4 regions of the Mesorhizobium sp. B2-1-1 genome follow, and region 3 is predicted to be linked to each of the others. Evidence: riboswitches for the same ligand, from Rfam matches in the RefSeq annotation. Region 3 holds a riboswitch; each other region holds the start of a gene.
The links. A riboswitch is a leader RNA that binds a small molecule or an ion and turns the genes downstream of it on or off. The one in region 3 is predicted to bind cobalamin.

Region 1 (7,208 bases), 1.1 Mb from region 3:
ACGTTGGCGACGTAGCGGCGGTTCTGCACCACGGCATGGACGCGTCGCGCGCGCCGCGCATCGTCGATGATGGCGCGCGCATTGTCCGGGCTGTCGGCCAGCGGCTTTTCCGTCAACAGATGACAGCCATGGGCAAAGGCCGAATTCGCCACGGCGCGACGGGCGGCAGGCACGACCACGTCGAACACCGCATCGGGTCTGGTCTGGGAGAGAACGACGTCGAGATCGGTCCCGATCGCGACCCCAGCGAGGTCGTATTCGCGTGCCCGCTGGCGCGCCCTGTCGGCGTCGAGGTCGACGAGACCGACGATCTTGACGGCAGGGGATTGGCTGATGGCCTCGAGCCAGGTTTTGCTCATGGCTCCGCACCCGACCAGGACGACGTGCATCATCCAGCGCTCCTCCGGCCAACCCCTCCTGGCTGGCACCCACGGCAGTCCGTAAATGACTTCCGTAAACGTTTACGATGACACACCCGATGGCATATATTGTCAATCGGATTTGTACCGTCGGCTCTGAAACGCCTTGGCCGCACGACCGGCTGGTGCTAGCCAGAAGCAGGAGGGGGAGGTCTTGGCGTCCAGCATTCACGATCTTGCGCGGCACCTGAACATTTCGATCGGTACAGTCTCGCGCGCGCTTAACGGGCGCGCCGACGTGAACGCCGAGACACGCCAGCGCGTGCTCGAGGCGGCCCGGAAGCTCAATTATTCACCGAACCACTCGGGCAGGAACCTACGCCGCGGCACCACCCATGCCGTGGCTTTCATGCTGCAGCCGCATCCGGGCGACCAGCAGTATGGCGAGCCGTTCTTCATTCCGTTCCTCACCGGACTGCAAGCGACATTGGCCGAGTGCGGGCTGGACCTGATCATCGTCATGGGCGCGCCGGCGGATTATCAACAGGAGCGGCTGCGCCGCGTCGTCGAGACGCGTCGTGCCGATGCCGTCGTACTGGCCTGGACGCGGCGCGAGGACGATCGCATCGACTATCTGAGCAAGGCCGGCTTTCCCTTCGCGACGCTCGGCCGAAGCCGGTCCGGCGACGACAGCTATCCCTCTCTGGATCTGGATTTCGAGAAGGCGGGCGCCGATGCGGTCGACCGGCTGGTTGCGCGTGGCCACCGCCGCATCGCCGCCATCCGGCCGTCGCTTGACCTGAATTTCGGTTATCTGTTTCTGGAGGGTTATTGCAAGGCGCTGCGGCGGCACGGCATCGAAGTCGATCCCGGCCTGATTGTGGACGGTTTTATCAACGAAGCCGGTGGCTACGCGGTGACACCGCAAGTCATGCGGTCGAAGGATCCGCCGACCGCGATTATCTTCAACAACGACTCGATGGCGCTCGGCGGCTGCAAAGCGCTCGCCGAAATGGGGATCAAGCCCGGGCAGGATGTCGCGGTGATCGTCATCGTCGACACGCCGCTCTGCCGTTATTTCTCGCCGGCGCTGACCGGCTTTCGTCCGAGCCTTGACCCGATGGGGCGGCGGCTCGGCGAAATCCTGCTCGCCTCGCTCCCGGCTTTCGCCGGCGCGAAAGGGCCAGAGATCATTCGCGAGGTCTGGCCGCTGGAACTGGTGGCGCGCGATAGTGATTGACCACACGTTTGTATCGTTATAACAGAACATGCATCGACCTTGCCTCGACGCTGCCTGCATCCTAGGCTGCGACTCGTGATGGTCCCCGCGCCGCAAGGCGAGGGGTGAAAAGGGAACATGGTGAGGCCCGATTTTCGGGTCGAAGCCATGGCTGCCCCCGCAACTGTAAGCGGCTAGCAAAATCCGAGAAGCCACTGGCCGGCAAGGCTGGGAAGGCAGGATGGCGCAACGACCCGCGAGCCAGGAGACCTGCCATCTGCATGGGTTGACCGGACGGGGTGTGCCGGGAGGAGACGCGGGGTTCGGTCTTGTCGACCGGTTCAAGCCAGCTTCCTTCCGTCGCCATTTTTGAAAGTGACGGAAGTTGGACGGCTCCATCGATCGCATTCACTGCATTCCCATGCATCGCATCATCGTGTGCACGCTTTGCCGCGATATCGCCACCGAGGTGAATTCAGGCCAGCGTCCGGCAGGATTGGCAAGCAAGACGCTGGCCCGTATTCCGGCAGGCCCTGCAAGGAATTGCCCATGACCGCGCCGCTTCTCGAGGCCCGCGACCTGGCCGCGGCGGCGGATGGCCTGCATCTGGTGCATCCGGTCAGCCTTTCGGTGGCGGCGGGCGACCGTCTCGCCATCATCGGTCCCAACGGCGCCGGCAAGACGACATTGCTGCGCATGCTGTCGGGCATGCTGCGGCCGAGTTCGGGCGAAGTGAAGCTCACCGGGCGCCTGCTGGACAGGATTTCGACCGCCGAGCGGGCGCTGCACATCGCCGTCGTCGGCCAGACCGATCAACCGGATCCACGGCTGGCGGTGATCGATTATGTCGAGCTCGGCCGGGTTCCGCATACCGGCCGCAGGCACAGGAGCGAGGAACGCGACATTGTCGTCGAGGCGCTGCGCCGGACCGGGCTGTTGCCGCTGCTTGGCCGCACCATCGGCTCGCTGTCGGGCGGCGAGCGCCAGCGCGCCCAGCTTGCCCGCGCCATCGCACAGGAGCCGAAGATCCTGTTCCTCGACGAGCCGACCAACCATCTCGACCCGCGGGCGCGCAGCGAGTTGCTCGAACTGGTTGCAGGCCTCGGCATGACCGTGATCGCGGTGCTGCACGATCTGGCGCTGGTGACGCCTTTCGCCACCAGGGTCGCGGTGATGAGCCATGGCCGGTTGCATGTGCTGGCGCCGCCACGCGAAGCACTCACTCAGCAGCTGATCCGCGAGATCTTCGGTGTCGACGTCTTTAGGTTGCGCCACCCGACGGAGGACCGCGAGCTGATGGTGTTCGAGGTTCCGAACCGTGCCGCGCCATCTTCGTGAGCGCAGATCCAATTCCCGTGCAACGAAGGAGCAACATCCGTGAAACGCCTTGCCGTATCTCTTGCCTTCTCCCTGCTGGCCTCTACGGCCTTCGCCTTTCCGGTGACGGTCGACAGCTGCGGCAAGTCGCTGACCTTCGACGCGCCTCCAAAGCGCGCTGTCATTCACGATCTCAACATGGCCGAGATGGCCTTCGCCCTGAAGCTGCAGCCGTCGATCGTCGGCCTGACCGGCATCACCGGATGGTACAAGGTCGGCCCCGAATTTAAGGCCGAGCAAGGCTCGATCCCGGAACTGGCGCCCAAATATCCGACGCTGGAAAACCTGGTCGCTGTCGAGCCCGACTTCTTCTTCGCCGGTTGGTACTACGGCATGAAGCCGGGCGGCGAGGTGACGCCCGATACGCTGGCGCAACACGGCATCAAGACCCTGGTGCTGACGGAAAGCTGCGTCCATCTCGACAAGAACCGCCCCGCCGCTTCGATGGACCTGCTCTATGGCGATGTCGAGAAGCTGGGCAAGATCTTCGGCAAGGAGGCCGAAGCGGATAAGCTCGTCTCCGGCTGGAAGGCGCAGCTCGCCGAAATCACGGCCAAGGTCGGCGCCCGCAGGGGAACGCGCGTGTTCCTCTATGATTCCGGCGAGGACAAGCCGTTCACATCAGGCAAGTTCGCCATTCCCAACGCCATGATTTCCGCGGCCGGCGGCGACAACATCATGGCCGACATGGACACCAGCTGGGGCAACACGGATTGGGAGACGGTGGCCTCGCGCAATCCGCAATTCCTCATCCTGCTCGACTATCAGGATGGCGGCGGCTACCGGAAGCTGCTCGATTTCCTGAAAGCGCATCCGGCAATGAAGGAGACGGACGCGGTCAGGAACGAACGCTTCGTGGCGCTTCGCTATGCCGAACTGACACCCGGGCCGGCCAATATCGACGCGATCGGCAAGATTGCCAGGGCGATGCATCCGGAAGCGTTTTAACCGGGAACATGACTTTGCGGCACAAGGCATTCCTATTGGCCATGACGGCGGCGGCGTTGGCAATCGCTGCGTTCGCGCTGCTGTCGATCGCCTATGGCTCGACGATGATTCCGTTGGGCGACGTCGTTGCAGCACTTGGCCATGCGATCGGATTGAAGGGGCATGACGTGTCCGGCCCGGTCGGCAGGATCGTCGTCGACCTCAGATTGCCGCGCATAATCCTGGCCATCTGTGTCGGCGGCGGCCTGGGCGTGGTCGGCGCGCTGTTACAGACGGTGACGCGCAACGATCTTGCCGATCCGTTCCTGTTCGGCCTCTCGTCGGGAGCCGCCGCCGGCGCTGTCTCCGTCATCACCGTCTTCGGCGACAGTTTCGGGATCTGGACGCTACCGATCGCTGCGTTCACCGGCGGTATTCTGGCGGCTTGCGTTGTGCTTTTGCTGGTTGCGCGGGTGAGGGGACAAGGCCCCGAACGGCTGATCCTCGCCGGACTTGCGGTCTCCTTCATGTTCACCGCATTGACCAATTACCTGGTCTTTGCCGGTGACCAGCGCGCCGCCCATTCGGTGCTGTTCTGGACGATGGGCGGGCTCGGCCTTGCGCGGTGGGACAATATCTGGCTGGGTGCGCTTGGGGCCGGCACGATTGCGGCGTACGGGTTGTGGAATCATCGCCGGCTGGACGCTTTCCTGGCCGGCGAAAATGCCGCCGAAAGTCTTGGCGTGCCGGTGGCGCGAATGCGACGGACGACGTTTCTGGTCGCCGCTTTTTCGACCGCGATCCTGGTTTCGGTCGCTGGCGTCATCGGCTTCGTCGGCCTCATGATCCCGCATCTGTCGCGGCCGCTGGCCGGCGCGCTGCATCTGCGCCTGATCGTAAGTTGCGCGCTGTTCGGGGCGGTGCTGTTGCTGGCAAGCGACCTTCTGGCGCGCACATTGCTGCCGCCGCAGGAACTGCCGATCGGCATCATCACCAGCTCGCTCGGCGCCTTCTTCGTTGTCACCATGCTGATCCGCAACCGCTTGTAATGGGTGTCGCGGCGGCCGAAATCATCGGACGCAGCCATGATTGTGCTGCACGGCTGCCATGCACGTTTGCCGGCTTCTGGAACAATGCCGGACTTGAATGATAAGCACGCTTATTATATATGCCACTCATGGTTTCCGAAGGCGTAGACAGATTGGGATTTTTGATCCACGACGTGCAGCGGCTGATGCGAAAGCGCTTCGAAGCGCGCGCCAGCGGCCTTGGCCTGTCCTCGGCGCAATGGCGCCTGATGGTTCGCGTCGCCAAGGAAGCGGGCGTTTCGCAGGCGCGGCTTGCCGAACTGCTTGAAATCGAGCCGATCAGCGTCTCGCGGCTGGTTGACCGGATGGAGGAGGGCGGCTGGATCGAGCGCCGCTCCGACGCCGCCGACCGCCGCGTGCGCATGATCTTCCCAACTCCCAAGGCAAGTGCCGCGTATGCGGAGGTCAAGAGCCTCGCCGGCGAAGTCTATGAGGAGTCGCTGACCGGCGTTTCGCCGGACGATCGCCGCGTCCTGATCAGGGCATTGGATGCGATGGCACAGAATCTCGCGGATGGCGATTCACCGTCCTGCGACAAGGTCAAGAATACGGAAGGCGCAGCAGCATGAACGCGGTAGCCAAGGTCGACGAAAACGCCGCCAAAGTGGAAATGGAAGCGCCGCAGCAGCCGGCCGCGGCCCCTGTTACAATGACACCTCCGGCAGAGCCGGCGCCGGTGCCAAAGAAGAAGCGCCGTCTCGGCCGCTTCTTGTTGATGTTCGCACTGCCGGCGGCGTTGGTCATTGGTGGCGGCTATGTCTGGGTCACTGGAGGGCGCTACCAGGAGACGGAGAACGCCAACCTGCAGCAGGCCAAGGTATCGATCGCCTCGGACACGGCGGGCCGCATCGTTCAGGTTGCGATCTCGGACAATCAGAGGGTGAAGCAAGGCGATCTTCTCTTCGCCATTGACCCCGAGCCTTACCGGATCGCACTTGCGCAGGCCGACGCGGCGGTGGCCGCCGCGCGGCTCAACGTCGAACAGCTGCGCGCCGCCTACAGCCAGGCCATGGCGCAGGAGAAATCCGCCAGCAGCGAAGTTGCCTATGCCCAGTCGCAATACGACCGTGCCGCCGATCTCGCCCAGAAAGGTATCAACGCCAAGTCTTCGCTCGATGAGGCCAGGAACGATCTCGATAAGGCAAAGCAGCAGCTTGCCGTCGCCCAACAGGGCATCGTCAGCGCCAAGGCGGCGCTGGGCGGCAATCCCGATATCGAGACCGACAAACATCCGACCGTGATGTCGGCGCTCGCAGCGCGCGACAAGGCTGCCTACGACCTGGCGCAGACCACGGTGAAGGCGCCTGCCGATGGCGTCGTCTACCAGGCCGCGTCCTTCAAGGTCGGCCAGTATGTCGGCTCCGGCACGCCGCTGTTCTCGCTGGTCGAGACCGGCGATACCTGGATCGACGCCAATTTCAAGGAAACACAGCTGACCAATATGAAGCCGGGCCAGAAGGCAGAAATCGTGGTCGACACCTATCCGGGCAGGACCTTCGAAGCGACCGTCAAGGCTATCGGCGCCGGCACCGGAGCGGACTTCTCGCTTCTGCCCGCCCAGAACGCTACCGGCAACTGGGTCAAGGTCACCCAGCGCATTCCGGTCCGCCTGGAGCTGAGCGATCCCGACGCCAAGATGATGCTGCGCACAGGCATGAGCGCGGCCGTTACCGTCGACACGGGCGTGGCGCGCGGCCTGCCTGGCATTTTCGGCCACGCCACGGCTGGCGAGGTCGCGAAGTAAATCAGCGGAAGCCCGCGGGGATCATGCGGGTGGACGCACTGAGCAGGGGGATTGGTCTGATGGGAGGAGTGGAAGGGTCAGCCTTCGGGGCAAACCGCATCGCGGCTTGATCGAAAGCTGAAATCTTCGACACGGACCCGTCGGTCCTCATGTTTCCGGGCGGCAGGCATCCGCTCAATCGAGACTTTCGGTCGATGTAACCCCCACATCGATAATCGCGTCCCACCGCGATGAGGGTCTCTCAACGGAAGGCTTTGCCGCCCGGAAACCCTGTGTACACGTTTTTGTTACCGGCTGGAAGTTCCGCATCATGAGCACGCCAGAACCTTTCAAAGAAGTGCCGCATCGTGGCCTGATCACGGTTGCGCTCATGCTGGCGACGATCATGCAGGCGCTCGACACCACGATCGCCAACGTCGCGCTGCCGACCATGACCGGCGATCTCGGCGCCTCGCCCGACAACATCAACTGGGTGCTGACCTCCTACATCGTGG
Region 2 (7,208 bases), 1.5 Mb from region 3:
CGGTCGGCGTCGCCCACCAGGAGCGCAACCGGCCGGCGAGCGGCGACCGCGAGGATCACGAAGAGGCGCGCCGCCGCGAGAATGAATGGCGCGAGATCGGGCTCGGCGCGCAGATCCTGAAGGATCTCGGCATTTCCTCGATCAAGCTGATCGCCTCGCGCGAGCGCCACTATGTCGGCCTCGAAGGTTTTGGCATCCACATCGCCAAGACCGAGATTCTCTAGGTTCGACGGCGGCAATAGCGTCCGATCCGCTGAACCGGACGCGTCATGGTTCATTCCGCGGCAGCGACGGCCGCTTCACACCCATCCAACTCGCATTTGTGAGTGGCAAGACTGCGCTGGCCGAGCAGCACCGTGACCAGCGCGATGCCGCCCGCGACCACCGAGACCCAGAACCCGTTCTGGGCGCCGAACGCATCCACCACCGCGCCGGCGGCGAAAGAGCCCAGCGCCATGCCGATGCCGATTCCCGTTGTCACCCAGGTAATGCCCTCGGTCAGCATCGCTTCCGGCACATGCCGTTCGATCAGGCCGAATGCCGTGATGAAAGTCGGCGAGATCGCCACGCCGCTGATGAAGACGGTCAGCGCCAAAATCGGCACGCTGTCGGCGGTGAGCGGCAAAATCGTGCTGACTGCGATGATGGCGACCGCGACGGTCAGCTGGCGCTGTAGCGGCGTCTTGAGGTTGAGCGCGCCGACCACGATGCCCAACACGAACGATCCCAGCGCATAGACGCCGATCACCAGGCTTGCGGCACCGGCTTGGCCGAACTCCTTGGTGATCGCCACGGTGCTCACTTCCGTCGTCGCGAAGGTCGCGCCGATGAAGATCAGGGTGAAGGTGATGATCTGTACCGGCCGCAGGCGGATTGCCGAGCCAGTCGAACCATGGTCCACCGGCCGCACTTTCGGCTCGGTCGATCGCTGCAGGATGAATGCTATCGAGCCCAAAGCGAGAAACAACGTGCTCGCCAGCATGCCTGCTTCCGGAAACAGCGCCGCACTGAGGCCCACCGACAGCGACGCGCCGGCGATATAGACCAGTTCGTCGGCCGCCGATTCGAAGGCGAAGGCGGTGTTCATCTCCGGCCGGCCGCGAAAAAGCTCGGTCCAGCGCGCGCGCACCATTGCCGGCATGCTGGGCATGGCCGCTGCCAGCAGCGCCGACACGAACATTGTCCATACCGGCCAATCCTGGTTGGCCGACGCAATCAGCAGCAGGAATGCCAGCACGGAGATGATGGTGGTGGGCACGACGATCCATGTCTGGCCGAGGCGGTCGACCAGCCTGGAGATCTGCGGCGCCAGGAAAGCGTTGGCCAGCGCGAATGTCGCCGAGACGGCACCCGCCAGCCAGTATTCGCCACGCGTCTGCGACAGCATCGCCACGATGCCGATCGGCGCCATGGCGATCGGCAGGCGCGCCATGAAGCCTGCAGCGGCAAAGCCCTTGGCGCCAGGGGCTCGAAAGATCTCGGAATAGGGGTTCTGCATGGTCCGTTCCTCGACAAAAGGCGATTCGGAAATTACATACGATGCGTATGAACTAAATAGATCATACGTCGCGTATGTCAATTGGCATACGTGACGTATGTGGATAAGGCCAGAAGAGATGCACAAGCCCCGCAGGGAAATGATCGCCGAAACGCGCGCCAAATTGATTGCCGCGGCCCGGCATGCGTTCGGAACGATCGGTTATGCCGAGGCATCGATGGATGATTTCACCGCATCGGCCGGGCTGACGCGCGGTGCGCTCTATCATCATTTCGGGGACAAGAAGGGGCTTTTGCAGGCGGTTATCGCCGAGATAGACGCCGAGATGGCGGCACGGGTGAATGAGGTTGCAGCGAAAGCACCGACCCGCTGGCAAAGCTTCGTCGACGAATGCACGAGCTACATCGAAATGGCGCTGGAGCCGGAAATCCAGCGCATCATGTTTCGGGACGGTCCGGCCGTGCTGGGGGATCCCGCGCAATGGCCGAACGCCAATGCCTGCGTCGCGTCGATGACCGATCACCTGACGACGCTGCAGGGCGACGGGGTAGTTGTCCCGGGCGTAGACCCCGAGACCGCGGCACGGCTGATCAACGGGGCGAGCAGCCAGGCGGCGCAGCGGATCGCCAATTCGAACGACCCGGAAGCGACATCAAAGACCGTGGTGGCGGCATTCAAGCAACTGCTCGAAGGATTGTTGAGGAATGATGCCGGAGCCGCCTGACGACGGCAGGCCGCCGGCAGCTCTGGGCATGCCGTATCCGCAATCAAATCAAGGGTTTGTCAGACTTTTCGCATGTTGCCGCCTTGAGGCGTGCGATCGTTGATTTGAGCGGAACTTCGCCCTGTCCGCAAAACGTCTCGCTCATGATCAGCTCGGGCAGCGGCAGCCGCCGCCCCCAGCCATGTGTTTCGAGGTCCGGTTTCGGCGCGAACTCCGAGACACGGCCGACACAGAGATAGGCCACCGGCGTCACATGCTCGGGAATCGACAGAAGGCCTTTCAACGCCTGCGCCTCGATAATGCTGACCCAGCCAACGCCGACGCCTTCGGCGCGCGCCGCCAGCCAGAAATTCTGCACCGCGCAGACCGTGCTGTAGAGATCCATCTCGGGATTGTGCCAGCGTCCCAGCGGCGAACCCTGTGAGCGTCGGCGGTCGCAGGTGATACAGATATTGAGCGCGCTTTCGCAGATGCCTTCCAGCTTGAGCTTGCGGTAGAGCGCCCGCCGCTCTTCCTCGATCGCCGGCAATTCCTGCTCGCGCGCCGCGAGGAACAGGTCGCGCACCTGTTCCCGTCGTTCGGTGCCACGAATGACGATGAAATTCCATGGCTGCATGAAGCCGACCGATGGCGCGTGATGGGCGGCAAGCAGCAGCCGCGCCAAGACCTCGTCGTCGACGGCCTCTGATGTAAAATGGCTGCGGACATCGCGCCGCGTGAACATGGCGCGGTAGACCGCATCGCGCGCCATCTGGTCGAATCCGTCACCCACGGGGATGGTCATATTGTCCGGCATCGCTTGTCCCCTTGCGATTGCAATCAACTGCCGTCCGCCTGACCATGCGGATGACGATGCCTGCCAGGCCGGTCTTCTGGCTCGGGATCAACCCTCATCCGGCGCCTTCCCGTCCTCGACAGTGGCATTTACCGGCGCGGTCCCCCTTACAGCGTTGGGCACGCCACGGTATCAAACCGTGTTCCCGATTCTCCCGCTCGCGGCGGGCACCAGGCAGTGGCCGGGACTTTACGACGAAGCCCCTGCGCCGCCAATCCCCGCGGCGACGCGAATGGACGCAGGCGCGATTTTCCCCAGCCATCAGGCCGCAACGCATGGCCATCGCCGCGCCGGGGCACTAGATAGGGGGCATGGCCACTCGTCTCTACACCCATCCGATCTTCCTTGAGCACATCACGCCGCCCGGCCATCCGGAGCGGCCGGACCGCTTGCGCGCCATCGAGCGCGTGCTCGACGACGAGGCTTTTGCCGCGCTCGACCGCCTCGAGGCGCCGGAAGGCGACGAGGCCACCATTCTCTACGCGCATCCCGAGGATTTCGTCGAGCGGGTACGCGCCGCCATTCCCGAGACGGGCATCGCCCGCATCGATGCCGACACAACGGCCAGCCCGAAGAGCTGGCAGGCGGCGATCACCGCGATCGGAGCCGCCAACGCCGCCGTCGACGACGTCTTTGCCGGCAGGGCAGACAACGTTTTCGTCGCCGCCCGGCCGCCCGGCCATCATGCCGAGAAAGCGACCGCGATGGGCTTCTGCCTGTTCAACACGGCGGCCATCGCCGCACGTTATGCACAGCACAAACACGATATCGAACGTGTCGCCATCGTCGACTGGGACGTGCATCACGGCAACGGCACGCAGGATATTTTCTGGGACGATCCGTCCGTGCTTTATTGCTCGACGCACCAGATGCCGCTCTACCCGGGCACCGGAGCAAAGAACGAAACCGGCGCCGGCAACATCGTCAACGCGCCGCTTGCGCCGCAGACCGGCAGCGAGGCGTTCCGCGATGCCTTCCTGTCGCGCGTGCTGCCCTCGCTCGACAATTTTGCACCCAACCTGATCATCATTTCGGCCGGCTTCGATGCGCATCATCGCGACCCGCTGGCCGAGATCAACCTGACCGAGGATGATTTCGACTGGGCGACCGGCCAACTCATGCAGCGCGCGGCGCGCCACAGCGGCAACCGGCTCGTCAGCCTGCTCGAGGGCGGCTACGATCTGCAAGGATTGGCATTTTCGGTCGCCGCCCATGTCGGGCGACTGATGAAAGGATGAATGATGGCTGGTGAAACCAACGAAGACGTCAAGGCGATGAGCTTCGAACAGGCTCTCGACGCGCTGGAGAAGATCGTCGATGATCTGGAGCGTGGCGATGTGCCGCTCGACCAGTCGATCAGGATCTACGAGCGCGGCGAGGCGCTGAAGGTGCATTGCGACCGGCTGCTCAAGGCGGCCGAGGACAAGGTGGAGAAGATCAGGCTGTCCCGCGACGGCAAGCCGGTCGGGACGGAGCCGCTGGACGCGGATTGAGGCACGCAGCCGTCTCTCTGGTTTTTGACACGATCATGATTGAGGATAGAACGCGTCCCGATTGAAACGGCTCCAGGACAAGAGGAGATACGGAAGCGATGTGCAGAAACATCAAGACCCTGTTCAATTTTGATCCGCCGGCGACCAACGACGAGGTGCGCGATGCAGCCCTTCAATTCGTTCGCAAGCTGAGCGGAACGACGCGGCCTTCGAAGCAGAACCAGCACGCATTCGACCATGCCGTCGAGGCCATCGCGGCGTCGGCGCGCGAGCTTCTCGATTCGCTTGAAACCAACCAGCATCCGCGCAATCGCGAGGAGGTTGCGGCCAAGCTGCGGGCGAAGGCGGCGATCCGCTTTGCCTGATCTGGCCAAAGCAGCCATCGGCCGCTGACAAGGAGAGTTCATGAGCTTCTTTCCCGGGAAGGATCCTGAAGCCGGCGATGCCTTTGCCAGCGACCAGATCGAATTGATGGTCATTCCGAACGCCAAGGACATTGGCGGTTTTCAGGTTCGCCGCGCCTTGCCGACCGCCAAAAGGCGGCTGGTCGGTCCCTTCATCTTCTTCGACCGCATGGGCCCGGCCATCCTGCGTGCCGGTCAGGCGCTCGACGTCCGGCCGCATCCTCATATCGGCCTGTCGACGGTCACCTACCTGTTCGACGGCAGGATCAGGCATCGCGATTCGCTCGGCACCGAGATGGTGATCGAGCCGGGTGACGTGAACCTGATGACCGCCGGCCGCGGCATCGTCCATTCGGAGCGCACGCCGGAAGAACTGCGCGGCGCGCCGATGTCGGTCTCGGGGCTGCAGACATGGTTGGCGCTGCCGGACGGCAAGGAGGAAGTGGCGCCGGTTTTCGAAAACACCGCTGTCGCGCGGCTTCCCGACATCGACGCGGAAGGCGTCAGCGGCCGCATCGTCATAGGCGATTTCCAGGGGCTGCGTTCCCCGGTGCGAGCCGATTCCGAGACGCTCTACGCCGACCTCAGGCTGGCGCCCGGCGCCAGCGTGAAAATCCCTGCCGACGCGGAAGAACGCGCCATCTATACGCTGGAAGGCGAGGTCTCGATTTCCGGCGACGTGTTTCCGGCGGAACGGCTTCTGGTGTTCCGGCCCGGCGACGAGATCGTCGTATCCTCACAGGCTGGTGCCCATTTCATGCTTTTCGGCGGTGCCTCGCTGGGCTCGAAGCGCTACATCTGGTGGAATTTTGTCTCGTCCTCCAAGGAGCGCATCGAACAGGCCAAGCAAGAATGGAAGACCGGCCGCTTCGACATCGTTCCCGGCGATGAGGAAGAGTTCATTCCACTGCCGGAAGGCTGAGGAAGTCGACGACGGGGCGTGCCTTTCGCGTCATTTGGCAGGCATTTACTTTCGCCTGCCGGCGGCCTATCCCGCGCATGAACAGAAGCTTGGGCCTACCCGTGAACGCAACGCCGCATACGCCGCTTCTCGACAAGGTCCGCATCCCGGCCGAGCTGCGCACGCTTTCCGAAAGCGAATTGCCGCAACTGGCATCGGAGCTTCGCCTCGAACTGATCGACGCGGTGTCGCGCACCGGCGGTCATCTCGGCGCCGGGCTTGGCGTGGTCGAACTGACCGTGGCGCTGCACTATGTCTTCAACACGCCCGATGACCGGTTGATCTGGGATGTCGGCCACCAGGCCTATCCGCACAAGATCCTGACCGGGCGCCGCGATCGCATCCGCACCCTGCGGCAGGAGGGCGGCCTCTCCGGCTTCACCCGCCGCACCGAAAGCGAATACGATCCGTTTGGCGCCGCCCACTCCTCGACGTCGATATCGGCCGGCCTCGGCATGGCGGCGGCCCGCGATCTTGCCGGCGGCCGCAACAATGTCGTCGCTGTCATCGGCGACGGCGCCATGTCGGCCGGCATGGCCTACGAGGCGATGAACAATGCCGGTGCGCTCGATGCCCGCCTGATCGTCATCCTCAACGACAACGACATGTCGATCGCCCCGCCGACCGGCGCCATGAGCGCCTATCTGGCGCGCCTGGCCTCTGGCAAGGCCTATGTCGGCCTGCGCGACTTCGGCAAGAAACTGACCTCGTATCTTGGCAAGCGTGCCGACCGTGCCATCACCAGGGCGGTCGAGCATGCGCGCGGCTACGTCACCGGCGGCACGCTGTTCGAGGAGCTCGGCTTCTACCACATCGGTCCGATCGACGGTCACAATCTGGACCATCTGATCCCGGTGCTGAAAAATGTCCGTGACAATGGCAAGGGCCCCGTGCTGATCCATGTCGTCACCCAGAAGGGCAAGGGCTACGCGCCGGCCGAGGCCGCGGCCGACAAATATCACGGCGTCAACAAGTTCGACGTCATCACCGGCGCTCAGGCCAAGGCCCCGGCCAACGCGCCGGCCTATACCAAGGTGTTCGCCGAAAGCCTGATCCGGGAGGCCCAGGAGGACGAGCGCATCGTCGCCGTCACCGCCGCCATGCCGGGCGGCACCGGGCTTGACCTGTTCGGCGAAGTGTTTCCGGCCAGGACCTTCGACGTCGGCATCGCCGAACAGCATGCGGTGACGTTCGCGGCCGGCCTCGCGACCGAAGGCTACAAGCCGTTCGCGGCGATCTATTCGACCTTCTTGCAACGTGCCTACGATCAGGTCGTGCACGACGTGGCGATCC
Region 3 (7,208 bases):
GCGATGCAGCGAGCATAGAACTTCCACCAGCCGAAGGCGGTCAGGCCGGGATCGGTGTAGCCGAAGAATTCCAGGTCCCAAGTGAAATGGTAGCTCGCCATGGCGACCAGCGCGATGCCGCGCAGCATGTCGATGGCGACGATTCGCTTGGTCTTCGGCAACTCCGCTGTGGGCATGGTCGGCGTCTGGATGCTCATGGTCTCGCGATCTGATTCAGCCCCGCACGAGGACTATCACGGTTACGCCGGACAAAAGAAGGCCGTGAGCTTCGATACGGACGATCAGCCGGCGCTGCATCAGGCACCCCTTTAGGCCAGCACCGGAAAGCCTTTGACCGGCTTCGTTTTAACCGGGGCACGTCGGTTTCCTGTTACCGGTCGCGAAATGATGGCCGCAGATTTGGCTGGTGATTCTGCTTTGGGGAAGCAATGTCCACGCATGTGCGCCATCCGATCTGGCTACCGGCCCTCAAGGCCGCGGATGCCCGCACCTTCGCCTCGCTCTACGCGGTCGAATCCTTCGCTCGCGCCACGGTGTCGAGCGTCATCCCGATCCAGGCCTACGAGATCCTCCACAACGAGCAGATCGTCTCGATCCTCTACACCATAGTGGCGATGCTCGGCCTGTCGGTGACCCTGTTCATGCCGATGCTGATCCAGCGCTTCGCGCGGCGCTGGGTCTACACGGCGGGCGCCTGCCTGCTGGCGATCGGCTCGCTGTTCTTCGTCACGCATACGCTCGCCGGGCAATTGGCCGGCATGCTGTGCCGTGTCATGGGCGCCAGCGCGCTGTCGATCACGCTCAACCTCTACATCATGGACCACATCCGCAAGACCGATTTCATGCAGGCCGAATCGCTGCGCATGGCGTGGTCGATGTTTGCCTGGACGGGTGGGCCGACGCTCGGCATCTTTCTCTACACGCGCTTCGGCATCTATGCCGCGCATGGCGCGGTCGCCGTATTCGCCTTGGCCCTGCTGGCGTTGTTCTGGACCTACCGGCTCGGCGACAATCCCTCGATCCGGCCGGGCAAGACGCGCCCGGTCAACCCGCTGGCCAATATCGGCCGCTTCGTCGCGCAGCCGAGGCTGAGGCTGGCCTGGCTGATCGCCTTCGGCCGCTCCTGCTTCTGGACGACATTTTTCGTCTATGGCCCGCTGTTCATGGTCATCACCGGTGAGGGCGAACTTGCCGGCGGCATTCTGGTTTCGGCAGGCAACGCGCTTTTGTTCATGGCGATTTTCTGGGGCAAGGCCGGCAAGCGCTTCGGCGGCCGCAGGACCATGACTTTTGCCTATTTCGCCATGTCGGTGGTGCTGCTGGCGGCGGGTGCCGTCGGCGAAAGCGCGCCGCTCGTCACCGGCGCCTTCCTGCTGTGCGGCGCCTTCTTCACCATCGCGCTCGACGCGCTGGGCTCGACCGCCTTCATGCGCTCGGTCCGCTCTTATGAGCGGGCGCAGATGGCTGCGGTCTACCGCACTTATCTCGACTTTTCCGAACTGACGCCGCCGCTGGTCTACTCGGTGGTGCTGGCCTTTTTCGGACTGGGCTCGGTTTTCGTCACGCTCGGCCTGCTTGCGGCGGTCTGCGGTTATGTCACCTGGCGGTATCTGCCGAAGTCGCTGTGAAGCTTACGGCACAAGCGCAGCATGTCGTTCGCGTACCCAATCGTGGAAGCGGTGGAGGTCGTACTCCTCCGGCATCAGCACGCCGGCCTTATGGCGCATGGAGCGCAGCCCTTTCTGGTTGACCTCGCAGATCGCGGCATCCTCCTCCAGCACCTGGGTGCCGAATCCGACGATGTTGTCGATGTCGGTGGCGGCGAGCGCGTCGGGCGCGAACAGCCATTCGGCGGTCAATTCGGTCTGCTCGGGGCCAAGCGGCACCAGCCGTACGGACCTGACATAGTCGACGTGGCCGACGATGAACATCGAGGGCAGGCTGGTGGCGTAGGTCTGGCCGGCGGCGCGCTCGGCCGGCGTCAGGCCCGAAAAGACCGGCCCATGCGCCTGGCCGTCACGTGACCATGTTTCGGCACCCGCCCGCAGCCCGCCGGAAAATTCCGGCGCGTCATTGTCGGCATGGCGGGTCCATTCGGGGTCGTCATGCCGGCCCATCAGGCCGCGGCCGTAGATCGGCACCAGCCGCGACAGGTCCTTGTGGACGCCGGGGCAATGCAGGCATTCGTTGAAGTTTTCCCAGAAGATCTTCCAGTTGCAGTTCATCACCTTGCGCAGCACATGGCCCGATACCAGCGATTCCAGCGGCCAGTTGCCGAGATCGCCGGAGGCCGGGTCGAAGGATGAGTGCGCCGAGCCGGCGGCATCTTCCGCGAGATTGACGAAGACGAAGCCGCGCCAGACCGACAGCGCGACGCGATAGAGCGGATGGTCCGCCTTGTCGAAACCTTCGGGCAGCGTTTTCGATGGCACGCGCACGAGCTCGCCGCGCAGCGAATAGGACCATGCGTGGTAGGGGCAGGTGATCAGCCGCGCCCTCAGCCGCCCCTCGCGTTCCTGGCAAAGCTGCGAGCCGCGATGCCGGCAGGTGTTGTGGAAGGCGCGCAGTTCGCCGGTATCGTCACGCAGCACGACGATCTCCTGGCTGCCGACACGGAAGGTGCGGAAAGCCAGCGGTTGGGCGAGATCAGCTTCACGGCAGACGAGCAGCCAGTTCCTGTACCAGATGGCGTCGAGGTCGCGCTGGTAGGCCGCCGCATCCCAATAGGCCGAGGACGGCAATGTCGGCTCGGCCCGGGTGAGGCCGTTATAGGGGGCGTGCTGGCTCTGGACGGGCTGCATGGCTGGCCTCCTGTGAGGATGGCAGCCGACACCCGGCCACGGAAATTGTCAATTGCAGCGGAGCAAGCGGCCGGACGGCGCTAAAGCGCTTGTCGCCGTCGGAATTTGGTTTGCCGGATGCGGCGATTTTCCCTATAGTCACCTTCGTCGTCGGTTCCGATTGGAGCCAAGAGGGAATGCGGTGCGGGCAGATTTGTTGCCCAATGCCGTGGCTGCCCCCGCAACTGTGTGCGGTAGTCCTCTCCATATGCCACTGAAGATTTTCTTCGGGAAGGTGGGGAAGGGCGCTGATCCGCGAGCCAGGAGACCTGCCGGCGACAGGAAACTGACTTCGATGCCCTCGGGTGGAGGGTGAAAGGACAAGACATGAATACCGCTTCCGTCTCCCTCGGCGCCTCCATCTCCTCGCAGTCGCGCCTCCTGCAGCTCGCGCTCGCGGCGCTGCTCGGCGTTTTCGTCGTAGGCTTTGTCGGTTTCTCGCATATCGACGCGGTCCACAATGCCGCGCACGACTATCGCCACTCGATGGCGTTTCCCTGCCACTGATAGGGATTTGACATCATGAACCTGTTTCGCAACGTCGTGTTCATCGCGGCGATCGCAGGGCTCGTGGCAGGTGTCGTTCTCGCCTGCATGCAGGCCTATGCCACCGTGCCGTTGATCCTGAAGGCGGAAGTCTACGAACAGGCCGGCGGCGGCCACCACCACGACCATACCGCACCGGCCCCGACCGACAACAACGCCATGAACTCTGCCGCCCCGGCGGGCAATGCCATGAGCTCCGCCGCGCCGGCAGCCGCTGAAGCTGTTCCGGCTGAAGAGGAAGGCTGGGCGCCGGCCGACGGCTTCGAGCGCTTCGCCTTCAGCGTGCTTGCCAACATCGTCACCGGCATCGGCTTCGCGCTGGTCCTGGTCGCGGTTTCGGAATTCGCCGGCGGCATCGGCAACTGGCGCCAGGGCGTGTTCTGGGGACTGGCCGGCTTTGCCGTGTTCACGCTGGCGCCGGGCCTCGGCCTGCCGCCGGAACTGCCGGCCATGCCTGCCGCCGAGCTTCTGCCACGCCAGATCTGGTGGACGGCGACGGTGGCGGCGACGGCGATCGGCCTTGCCCTGATCGCCTTCCCCAAATCACTGCCGCTGGCGATTCTGGGCGTGGTGTTGATCGTCGCGCCGCATATTGTCGGCGCGCCGCAGCCGGACAGTTTCGAGACGCCGATTCCGGAAGGCCTGCACCATCAGTTCGTGGTGGCGGTAACCGTAACCAACCTGGTGTTCTGGCTCGTGCTCGGCGCTGTCGTCGGCGTGGTGCGCGGACGCTTCACCGGCAGCGCGACGAGCCTGCGCGACAGCTTTGCCTGATCGCGGAAGACTGACCTTCATCATCGGCGGTGCGCGCTCCGGCAAGAGCGCGCACGCCGAAACGCTGATGACGGCCTTGCCTTCGCCATGGACCTACATCGCCACGGCGCAAGCCTATGACGACGAGATGCGGCAGCGCATCGCGTTGCACCGGTCGCGGCGCGGCGAGGGCTGGACGACCATCGATGCACCGCTTGGCCTTGTCGGTGCACTCGAGGCCCTACCGGAGGACCAGCCGGTCCTTGTCGACTGCCTGACGCTCTGGCTGACCAATCACATGCTGGCCGATCATGATGTAGAGGCCGAATGTCGGCGGCTGGCTGACATGCTGTCGCGGCCGCGCGGACCCTGGTTCGTGGTATCCAACGAGGTCGGGCAAGGCATCGTGCCCGACAATGCGCTGGGGCGCCGGTTCCGCGACGCCGCCGGCCGGCTCAACCAGCAGGTCGCGGCGATTGCCGAGACCGTGCTTTTGATGGTGGCGGGGCTGCCGCTCAAGGTGAAGTGACATGACCGACATCGACGAAAAGGACGAAGAGCGCCACCGCGCCAAGATGGCCAAGCGCAAGGCGGTCCAAGACGCCGAGGTGGCGAGCAAGACGGTCGAAAAGGGGCTGCTGATCGTCAACACCGGCCCGGGCAAAGGCAAGACCACGGCTGCCTTTGGCCTGGCGCTGCGGATGCTCGGCTACGGCAAGCGCGTCGGCGTCGTCCAGTTCATCAAGGGCAAATGGCATACGGGTGAGAAGGAGGCCTTCGCCGCCTTCGGCGACCGCGTCGTCTGGCACGCGATGGGCGAGGGGTTCACCTGGGAGACACAGGATCTGAAGCGCGACATCGCGGCGGCCGAGGCCGCCTGGGCCAAGGCGCTGGAGCTGATGGCCGATCCGTCGATCAGTCTCGTCGTGCTCGACGAACTCAACATCGCGCTGCGCTACGAGTATCTCGATCTGGACAAGGTGGTTGCCGCGCTGAAAGCGCGCCGCGAGGGCCTGCATGTCGTCGTCACCGGTCGCAACGCCAAGCCGGCGCTGGTCGAGGCGGCCGACCTGGTGACCGAGATGGGGCTGACCAAACACCATTTCGCGGCGGGCGTGAAGGCGCAGCAGGGGGTGGAGTTTTGAGAGCTGTTGTCCCCTTTTGTGGATGAGCATTCAAGTCGGGTCGCCAAACGCTTCCAGCAGGGCTCACTTCCTTTCCCTCCGGAGGGAGGAAAGGTGGCGCTGCGAAGCAGCGACGGATTGGGGGAAGGCGGTGATCGAACGCGCGGTCCGCAGACAGGCAGGCGCAACCCGGCGGGTGCGAGAACCGCGACTGCCGAGCTCGTCGACCCCCACTCCGTCTCGGCTTCGCCGAGCCACCTCTCCCCCGATCGACGGGGGAGAGGAAAGGCGCGAACCTGTTGCAGCCCGGCTCCCTTCCTCCCCTTCGGGAGAGAACTCACGGGGGGTGAGATCATGCCAGAATGACGATCGCCGAAACCACGCCGAACAGCGCGATCAACAGGCAGTCGGCGACACGATAAAGTTTCAGCGCCCGCCTTATGTCGATGCTGTCGGCTTCGCGCCGGCCGCCTTCGCCCATGAACGCGTCGTCGACCGTTACGCCGCCATAGCTGCGCGGCCCGGCGAGGGCCAGGCCGAGCCCGCCCGCCATCGCCGCCTCCGGCCAGCCGGCATTGGGCGAGCGGTGCTTTTTCGCGTCGCGCCGCACCGCCTGCCATGCGGCTTTCGCGTCGGCGCCTTTCACCAGGAAAGCCGCCAACGTGATGAGCAACGCCGTCAGCCGCGACGCCGGCAGGTTGATCCAATCGTCGAAGCGTGCGGCTGCCCTGCCGAATGCTTCGTGGCGCGGCGTGCGATGGCCGATCATCGAATCGGCGGTGTTGGCGGCCTTGTAGGCGGCGCCGCCGGCGAGGCCGCCGACGCCCGTCCAGAAGGCGGGGGCAACGATGCCGTCGGAAAAATTCTCGGCCAGGCTCTCGATCGCCGCGCGGCAGACGCCGGCCCTGTCGAGGGTTTCGGGATCGCGGCCGACGATGCGCGAGACGGCGGCGCGGCCCATGTCGAGGCCGCCCGAGTCGAGCGCATCGGCGACGGCCTCGACATGCTCATAAAGGCTCCGCTGCGACAGGAACGATGTTGCCAGAAGGGCGGTGATGAACAGTCCCAGGGGAATGAACCAGAGCAGGATCTGCACGCACAGGCCAATTAGCGCCGGCACCAGCACGATGACCAGAAGCGCCTGGACACCACGTTGGCGACGCAGTGCGTCGGGATCAGTGGCGCGGTTGAGCCTGCGATCGAGAAAGGATATCAGCCAGCCAAACCACGTCACGGGATGGCCGATGGCGCGAAACAGCCAGTCGGGGTAGCCCAGCGCGGATTCGATGGCCAATGACAGGAAAGCGATCAGGACTGACATGAAGCTTCTTGAAGGAGCGGTGGACCATGGTGGAAGTCTCGGCCGGGCAAGGGCGCTTTTCCCCAACGCCCCCCAGCCTTTCGTCGACCTCTCGACCGGAATCAATCCGCACTCCTACCCGCTTTTCGAGCTGCCCGCCACCTCGCTGTCGCGATTGCCGGAAGCGGGGCGGGCGCGTGAGCTGACGGCGATCGCAGCCAGTAGCTATGGTGCGCCCTCGCCAGCCAATGTCGTCGCTGCGCCCGGTACGCAGATCCTGCTGCCGCGCGTGGCATCGCTGGTCGCGCCGGGCAGGGCGCTCGTTCTAGGGCCGACCTATGCCGAACATGCCCGCGCGGCGGCGATCGCGGGGCACGAGGTGACCGAAGTCAGCGATTTCGCTGATCTGGCGAATGCCGACCTTGCCGTCGTGGTCAACCCGAACAACCCGGATGGGCGCATCGTCGAGCGCGACCGGCTGCTGGCGCTGGCCGCCGGTTTGCGCGCCAAGGGCGGGCTGCTGGTCGTCGACGAGGCGTTCATGGATGTCGGCCCGCGCGAACACAGCCTTGCCGGCGATGTCGGCCAGGGCGGCATCGTCGTGCTGCGTTCTTTCGGCAAGTTTTTTGGGCTGGCCGGCCTGCG
Region 4 (7,208 bases), 2.8 Mb from region 3:
CTATCCCGGCGACCGTCATCCCGATCCTGATCGCCGCTTTTGCGGCTTACGCTCTGGCCTGGATGCGCTTTCCCGGGCGCGCGCTTCTGATCGCGGTCATCATCGGCCTGCTGGTGGTGCCGCTGCAGATGTCGCTGATCCCGCTGTTGAAGCTCTATAACGGCGTCGGCGCCTTCTTCGGCGTGCCCTCCAAGACCTATCTCGGCATCTGGCTGGCGCATACCGGCTTCGGACTGCCCTTCGCCATCTACCTCTTGCGGAGCTACATTGCCGGCCTGCCGCGCGAGATCATGGAATCGGCGCGCATCGACGGCGCCAGCGATTTCGAGATATTCGTCAAGATCGTGCTGCCGCTGTCATTTCCCGTGCTGGCGTCCTTCGCCATCTTCCAGTTCCTGTGGGTATGGAACGATCTCCTGGTGGCGATGGTTTTCCTTGGCACGGAGGCGGATCAGATCGTGCTGACCGCCAAGCTCAATGCCTTGCTCGGCTCGCGTGGCGGCGACTGGGAGATCCTGACGACGTCGGCTTTCGTGACCATCATCGTGCCGCTGATCGTGTTCTTCTCTTTGCAGCGCTATTTCGTCCGCGGGCTGCTCGCAGGCTCGGTGAAAGGAGGCTGAAACCATGCAATCCGCTTTGAAAGCCAGTTCGAAGCCCGATCTCGCCGTCGATAGCGACTGGTGGCGAGGTGCCGTGATCTACCAGATCTATCCGCGCAGCTACCAGGACTCGAATGGCGACGGCATCGGCGACCTCAAGGGGATCATCGGGCGGCTGCCCTATATCGCCGCGCTCGGCGCGGACGCCATCTGGATCTCGCCCTTCTTCAAATCGCCGATGAAGGATTTCGGCTACGACGTCTCGGATTACTGCGACGTCGACCCGATGTTCGGCACGCTGGCCGATTTCGACGCGCTGACGGCGGAGGCGCACAGGCTGGGGCTGAAAGTGATGATCGACGAGGTGCTGTCGCACACCGCCGACATCCATCCCTGGTTCAGGGAAAGCCGATCGAACCGCAGCAATCCGAAAGCCGACTGGTACGTCTGGGCCGATCCCAGGCCGGACGGCACGCCGCCCAACAACTGGCTGTCGATCTTCGGCGGATCGGCCTGGCAATGGGACACCAGCCGCCAGCAATATTACCTGCACAACTTTCTCGCGGAACAGCCGGACCTCAATTTCCACAACGGCGAAGTCCAGGACGCGCTGCTCGACGTCACCCGCTTCTGGCTGGAGCGCGGTGTCGACGGGTTCCGCCTCGACACCATCAATTTCTACTTCCACAGCCAGGGGCTGGAAAACAACCCGCCGCTGCCGCCGGAGCAGCGCAACGACCAGACCGCACCCGCGGTCAATCCCTACAACTACCAAGACCACATCTACGACAAGAGCCGTCCGGAGAACCTCGGCTTCCTCGAACGCTTCCGCGCCCTGCTCGACGAATATCCGGCAACGGCCGCGGTCGGCGAGGTCGGCGATTCACAGCGCGGACTGGACGTTGTCGCGGCCTATACAGCCGGCGGCAAGCGCGTGCACATGTGCTATTCCTTCGACTTCCTGGCGCCGGAAAAGATCAGCGCCGCCAAGGTCCGTTCGGTGCTGGAAACCTTCGGCAAGGTTGCCAGCGATGGCTGGTCGTGTTGGGCCTTCTCCAACCATGACGTGATGCGCCCGGCCTCGCGCTGGGCCGCCAACGAAGCCGACCCGACCGCCTATCTCAAGGTTATCTCGGCATTGCTGATGTCCTTGCGCGGCTCGGTCTGCATCTATCAGGGCGAGGAACTGGGGCTCGGCGAAGCCGAATTGCGGTTCGAGGATCTGCAAGATCCCTACGGCATCCGTTTCTGGCCGGAATTCAAGGGCCGCGACGGCTGCCGCACGCCGATGGTGTGGGACGGCAGCGCCAGGAATGGCGGCTTCTCCCAGGCAAAGCCGTGGTTGCCGGTGCCGGCCAAGCACCTGTCGCAAGCCGTCAATGTCCAGCAAGGCGACGAGCATTCGCTGCTCGAACACTACCGACGCTTTCTCGGCTTCCGCCGTGCCCATCCGGCGTTGGCCAAGGGCGATATCAATTTCATCGAAAGCCAGGGCGACACTGTCGCCTTCACGCGCCGCGCGGGCAACGAGCAGATCGTCTGCGTCTTCAACCTGGGATCCGGGCCAGCGGAGGTTGACCTTGGCGGTCGATCGCTGCAACCTTTGCCCGGACACGGATTTTCGGGACAACAGAGCTCCGGCTCCATCCGCCTCGGCGGCTACGGCGCCTGGTTCGGGCGCATCGACTGAATTCTAGGGACCACTGGAGGGAAACATGGCCGATGTCACGCTGAGGCAAGTGAAGAAATCATACGGCAATCTCAACATTCTGCACGGCATCGACCTCGACATCAAATCGGGCGAGTTCATCGTCTTCGTCGGGCCGTCGGGTTGCGGCAAGTCGACATTGCTGCGCTCGATAGCAGGGCTCGAGGAGATCACCTCGGGCGAGCTCAGAATAGCCGGCGAGGTGGTCAACGACGTGCCGCCGTCGAAACGCGGCATCGCCATGGTGTTCCAGTCCTACGCGCTCTATCCGCATATGACGGTCTACGACAACATGGCGTTCTCGATGAAGATCGGGAAGGAAAGCAAGGCCGAGATAGACAAGCGCGTGCGCCAGGCGGCAGAGATCCTGCAGCTGACCAACTATCTCGACCGCCTCCCCAAGGCGATGTCGGGCGGCCAGCGCCAGCGCGTGGCCATCGGCCGCGCCATCGTGCGCAACCCGAAGGTGTTCCTGTTCGACGAACCGCTGTCGAACCTCGACGCCGCGCTGCGCGTCGCCACCCGCATCGAGATCGCCAAGCTCAAGGAATCGATGCCCAACACCACCATGATCTATGTCACCCACGACCAGGTCGAGGCGATGACGCTGGCCGACCGCATCGTGGTGCTGAAGGAGGGCCATATCGAGCAGGTCGGCACGCCGATGGAACTCTACAAGAAACCCGGCAATCTGTTCGTTGCTCAGTTCATCGGCTCGCCGGCCATGAACATCCTGCCGGCGACCATCGACAAATCGGGCAATCCGACCGCCATCAGTCATGTCGGCGGCCGCAAGGCTACGGTGCCGATCGCGACGCCGGCCTCGGCCAAGGGCGCGTCGGTGAGCTTCGGCGTGCGGCCGGAGGACCTGACGATCGCCGGCGGCACGGACTATCTGTTCGAAGGAACGGTGGATTATGTCGAGCAGCTCGGCGAGGTGCAACTCGTCTATGTCGACATCGGCCGCGCCGACCTGCCGCTGGTGACCAAGCTGCCGGGCAATGTCGAGGTCAAGCGCGGGGCGACACTGCGGCTGAGCGCCGACGCCGGAGACCTTCATATCTTCGACGCGGATGGACGATCCTTCGCGCTGCACGAGACGGAAGCGAAAGCGGCCTGAGAGCAGGCCATGAATTAATTGCCGGTCACGCAAAAACAGGAGCGGCGGGCAAAGCCCGCCGCTCGTGTTTGGTGTCAGCTTCGGCTGTTAGTGGCCGAAGAGATTCCGGTCACTGCCCTGAGGGGCGGACTTGTGTACATCGCCCGACGAATTGAGCAGCTTGTAGACGGGCGAGCCGCTGTCGCGGATCGAAGCCGTGTGCGCATTGTCGACCGAGGTGACGGCAGGCTGATTGGCGCCATTGGAGCCATAGTTGTCGCTGCTGGCGAAAGCGCTGCCCGAAACGGCCAGGACGGCGGCGGCAGCAAGGATGATCTTTTTCATTTCAAGTCTCCTGAATTCTCAAATTCCACCGCAGAGGCGGGCTTGCCCGCCATCTGCTGCAGGATCGGCTGTTAGTTGTTGCCGAAGAGGTTACGGTCGGCACCCTGAACAGGTGCCTGGGCAGCCGGAGCCGACGTCTTGGTCGAAGCGGTGTATGAGCTGTCCGTCGAAGTGGCCGCGGGCTGATTGGCGCCATTGGAGCCATAGTTGTCGCTGCCGGCGAAAGCGCTGCCCGACACCACCAGAACGGCGGCGGCAGCAAGGATGATCTTCTTCATTTCAAGTCTCCTGAATTTTCGAATTTCGCCAGGACGGCGGAAGGCCCGCCGTCAACTGGAGATCAGCTGTTAGTTGTTGCCGAAGAGGTTGCGATCGGCACCCTGAACAGGCGCTTGGGCAGACGGCGCCGACTTCTGGACCGAAGCCGTGTGCGCGTTGTCGACCGAGGTGACAGCAGGTTGGTTGGCGCCATTGGAGCCATAGTTGTCGCTGCCGGCGAAAGCGCTGCCCGACACGGCCAGGACGGCGGCGGCAGCAAGAACGATCTTCTTCATTTCAAGTCTCCTGAATTCTCAAATTTCGCCAGGACGGCGGAAGGCCCGCCGTCAACTGGAGATCGGCTGTTAGTTGTTGCCGAAGAGGTTGCGATCGGCACCCTGGACAGGCGTCTGGGCAGCCGGTTCCGACTTCTTGGTCGAAGCGGTGTACGAGCTGTCGACGGCGGTGGCCGCAGGGGCATTCGAACCATAATGGTCGCTACTAGCGAAGGCGCTGCCGGAAACAGCCAGAAGGGCGGCGGCAGTGAGAATGATCTTTTTCATTTTTTGATACTCCAGTATTTTTCCGTCCGTCTAGCGGCGTGTCTCGGGAGGAAATCGCGTCGTTCGGACAGCCCCGATGTGGGAAAGCCATACCGCCATTTCCAATCACGAAGTTTTTCCGTGTGGACCAAGTTTCCACCACTTGAAATTGTGCCAGGGCCTTCTACATTCGTTTTTTCCATTTGTTATCAAATAGTTATTCTAACAGACGGCGCGATCACCAACTGTGTCGAAGGCCCAGTGTTCACACCGTCCTGCACGCATCGTCAACAGAAACGAACCGTTCGGTTCGATTTTAGAGGGCGCTAATAGTCACTTTTCGAAACCGTTAACCTTTTTTGCCTCCGCCACGAGACGGAATCCGAGGCGGCGACCTGAGGCTTTCTGCCCCTGCAACGGCGGCCGCACCGTTTTCAGTGCGTGTCGCGCGGCATGGATGCGATGTCGTTTTCATGCCGACGACAAGCCGGCGATCATGGTTAGATCCTGCCATCTCAGGTGCCGCCGCGTGACGACGAGGCGGAGAATTGGGAAGCCGGTCAGAATCCGGCGCTGCCCCCGCAACGGTGGTGGAGTTCAGGTCGCAACGGGAGACCACTGGGCAAAGGCCTGGGAAGGTGTCGCGACAGTCCGCAAGGACAGCTCCAGAGCCCGGAAACCAGCCCGAGATGTTGGACTCGACTGATCGCGGCGGGCGGTCAAGAGGCGGATGGTGCATGTCCGGCGCAAGCCGGCGCGCGGCTTGATCCTTCCTCTCTCCCCTCCGTTCAGTCCTTCGATGCGAGGACAGGACTTCAATGCGAGGACAGGACATGGATGCGCGCAACGACATGCTGAAACGGCTGCAAGGCCGCAGGGACGGCTTCTCGCTCGAGCAGCCCTTCTATACCGATCCCGACTACTTCAAGCTCGACATGGAGCTGATCTGGTACCGCGACTGGCTGTTCATCGGCCATGATTGCGAACTGCCCCGGCCCGGCAGCTTCATCACCGTGCAGATCGGCGACTATCCTGTGGTGCTGGTGCGCGACCAGAAGGGCAACATCAACGCCTTCCACAATTCTTGCCGCCATCGCGGCAGCCGCGTCTGCAACACAGACAAGGGCACGGCGGCGAAGCTCGTCTGCCCCTACCATCAGTGGACCTATGAACTGGACGGCAGGCTGCTGTTCGCCAGGCAGATGGCCGAGGGTTTCGACAAGAGCCAGTTCGGCCTGAAGCCGGTCGCCTGCGAAAGCGTCGGCGGCTACATCTTCATTTGCCTCGCCGACGAGCCGGCGGATTTCGCGCCGATGCGGACGATGATCGAACCCTATTTGCTGCCGCATCGGCTGCGCGAAGCAAAGGTCGCCTTCGAGAGCACCATCGTCGAGAAGGGCAATTGGAAGCTGGTCTGGGAAAACAACCGCGAATGCTATCATTGCGCCGGCAACCATCCGGAGCTCTGCAAGACCTTCCCGGAGGCGCCGACCGTGACTGGCGTGCAAGACGCCGACAGCGACCCGGAGATGCTGTCGCACTGGGCCAAGTGCGAGGCGGCCGGCCTGCCGAGCAGGTTCCGCATCGACCCGGCCGGACAGTACCGTGCCACCCGCGCGCCGCTGCTGCGCGATGCCGTCAGTTATACGATGACGGGAAAACGCGCGGTCAAGAAGAACCTGTCCGACGGCGTTGCCACCGACCGCATCGGCTCCTTGCTGCTCTATCACTATCCGACGACCTGGAACCACATCCTTGGCGACCACGCCGTCACGTTCCGCGTGCTGCCGATCAGCGCCACCGAGACCGCGGTGACGACCAAATGGCTGGTTCACAAGGACGCGGTCGAGGGCGTCGACTACGACCTTGCCGAACTCACCCATGTCTGGACCGAGACCAACGGCCAGGATCGTCGCATCGTCGAGGAAAACGCCTTCGGCATCCTGTCGCCGGCCTATGAACCCGGCCCCTATTCCGAACTGCACGAAGGCGGCGTCATCCAGTTCGTCGACTGGTACGCGCGTTTCATCGGTCCGCGTCTCGCCGAAGACGGCCGGCCGGCCCTGCGCAGCGTTGCTTGAGAGGTAAGGGATGAATGCGATGACGGATCTCGGCCTCTATCGCCATCTCGATCAGATGGCGCCCTGGAACGACAGGCTCCAGGTGCTGGAAGTGATCGGCGTGAGCGACGAGGCGCCTGATGTAAAGACCTTCACCTTCCGCTCCGACAACCAGACCTGGTTCCGCTACAAGCCGGGCCAGTTCGTGACGCTGGAACTGCCGACAGCGGATGGGTTGCTGATGCGCACCTACACGCTGTCGTCTTCGCCTTCACGGCCATTCTCGATCGCGGTGACGGTGAAGGCGCAGGCCGGCAGCACCGGCACACGCTGGATGTTCGACCATTTGAGGCCTGGTTCGCACGTCAAGGCGTATGGGCCGGCCGGAGACTTTTCGCTGCACAGCCACCCGGCGGCCAAATATCTGTTCATCTCGGCCGGCTCCGGCGTGACGCCGATGATGTCGATGCTGCGCTGGCTGAACGACTGCGCGCCATGGACCGATGTCGGCTTCGTCAACTGCGCCCGCCGCCCCGAAGAGATCATCTTCCGCAAGGAGCTGGAATTGCTCGGCAGCCGCATGCCCGGCCTGTC

Region 1: linked by a shared signal. The riboswitch ahead of FJ972_RS20725 (ABC transporter ATP-binding protein) and the one ahead of FJ972_RS15340 (CbtB domain-containing protein) in region 3 are both predicted to bind cobalamin.
Region 2: linked by a shared signal. The riboswitch ahead of bluB (5,6-dimethylbenzimidazole synthase) and the one ahead of FJ972_RS15340 (CbtB domain-containing protein) in region 3 are both predicted to bind cobalamin.
Region 4: linked by a shared signal. The riboswitch ahead of FJ972_RS01655 (aromatic ring-hydroxylating oxygenase subunit alpha) and the one ahead of FJ972_RS15340 (CbtB domain-containing protein) in region 3 are both predicted to bind cobalamin.

The regions. Positions count from the first base shown of each region.
Region 1 is NZ_CP083954.1:4,203,485-4,210,692, reverse strand. It holds gene FJ972_RS20735 (Gfo/Idh/MocA family protein) at 1-392, opposite strand, end outside; gene FJ972_RS20730 (LacI family DNA-binding transcriptional regulator) at 574-1,599, shown strand; cobalamin riboswitch at 1,662-1,871, shown strand; gene FJ972_RS20725 (ABC transporter ATP-binding protein) at 2,128-2,916, shown strand; gene FJ972_RS20720 (ABC transporter substrate-binding protein) at 2,956-3,903, shown strand; gene FJ972_RS20715 (FecCD family ABC transporter permease) at 3,912-4,931, shown strand; gene FJ972_RS20710 (MarR family winged helix-turn-helix transcriptional regulator) at 5,060-5,539, shown strand; gene FJ972_RS20705 (HlyD family secretion protein) at 5,536-6,714, shown strand; gene FJ972_RS20700 (DHA2 family efflux MFS transporter permease subunit) at 7,025-7,208, shown strand, end outside.
Region 2 is NZ_CP083954.1:4,617,984-4,625,191, reverse strand. It holds gene ribB (3,4-dihydroxy-2-butanone-4-phosphate synthase) at 1-224, shown strand, start outside; gene FJ972_RS22755 (MFS transporter) at 275-1,498, opposite strand; gene FJ972_RS22750 (TetR/AcrR family transcriptional regulator) at 1,617-2,222, shown strand; gene bluB (5,6-dimethylbenzimidazole synthase) at 2,266-3,018, opposite strand; cobalamin riboswitch at 3,067-3,247, opposite strand; gene FJ972_RS22740 (histone deacetylase family protein) at 3,369-4,295, shown strand; gene FJ972_RS22735 (exodeoxyribonuclease VII small subunit) at 4,299-4,550, shown strand; gene FJ972_RS22730 (DUF2277 domain-containing protein) at 4,649-4,915, shown strand; gene FJ972_RS22725 (pirin family protein) at 4,956-5,876, shown strand; gene dxs (1-deoxy-D-xylulose-5-phosphate synthase) at 5,954-7,208, shown strand, end outside.
Region 3 is NZ_CP083954.1:3,128,758-3,135,965, forward strand. It holds gene FJ972_RS15325 (DUF1624 domain-containing protein) at 1-197, opposite strand, end outside; gene FJ972_RS15330 (MFS transporter) at 429-1,628, shown strand; gene FJ972_RS15335 (aromatic ring-hydroxylating oxygenase subunit alpha) at 1,632-2,801, opposite strand; cobalamin riboswitch at 2,936-3,132, shown strand; gene FJ972_RS15340 (CbtB domain-containing protein) at 3,168-3,347, shown strand; gene FJ972_RS15345 (CbtA family protein) at 3,363-4,160, shown strand; gene cobU (bifunctional adenosylcobinamide kinase/adenosylcobinamide-phosphate guanylyltransferase) at 4,153-4,668, shown strand; gene cobO (cob(I)yrinic acid a,c-diamide adenosyltransferase) at 4,670-5,284, shown strand; gene cbiB (adenosylcobinamide-phosphate synthase CbiB) at 5,616-6,584, opposite strand; gene cobD (threonine-phosphate decarboxylase CobD) at 6,583-7,208, shown strand, end outside.
Region 4 is NZ_CP083954.1:355,353-362,560, forward strand. It holds gene FJ972_RS01620 (carbohydrate ABC transporter permease) at 1-623, shown strand, start outside; gene FJ972_RS01625 (alpha-glucosidase) at 628-2,292, shown strand; gene FJ972_RS01630 (ABC transporter ATP-binding protein) at 2,318-3,430, shown strand; gene FJ972_RS01635 (DUF680 domain-containing protein) at 3,518-3,754, opposite strand; gene FJ972_RS01640 (DUF680 domain-containing protein) at 3,826-4,032, opposite strand; gene FJ972_RS01645 (DUF680 domain-containing protein) at 4,102-4,308, opposite strand; gene FJ972_RS01650 (DUF680 domain-containing protein) at 4,378-4,575, opposite strand; cobalamin riboswitch at 5,055-5,257, shown strand; gene FJ972_RS01655 (aromatic ring-hydroxylating oxygenase subunit alpha) at 5,388-6,635, shown strand; gene FJ972_RS01660 (hybrid-cluster NAD(P)-dependent oxidoreductase) at 6,655-7,208, shown strand, end outside.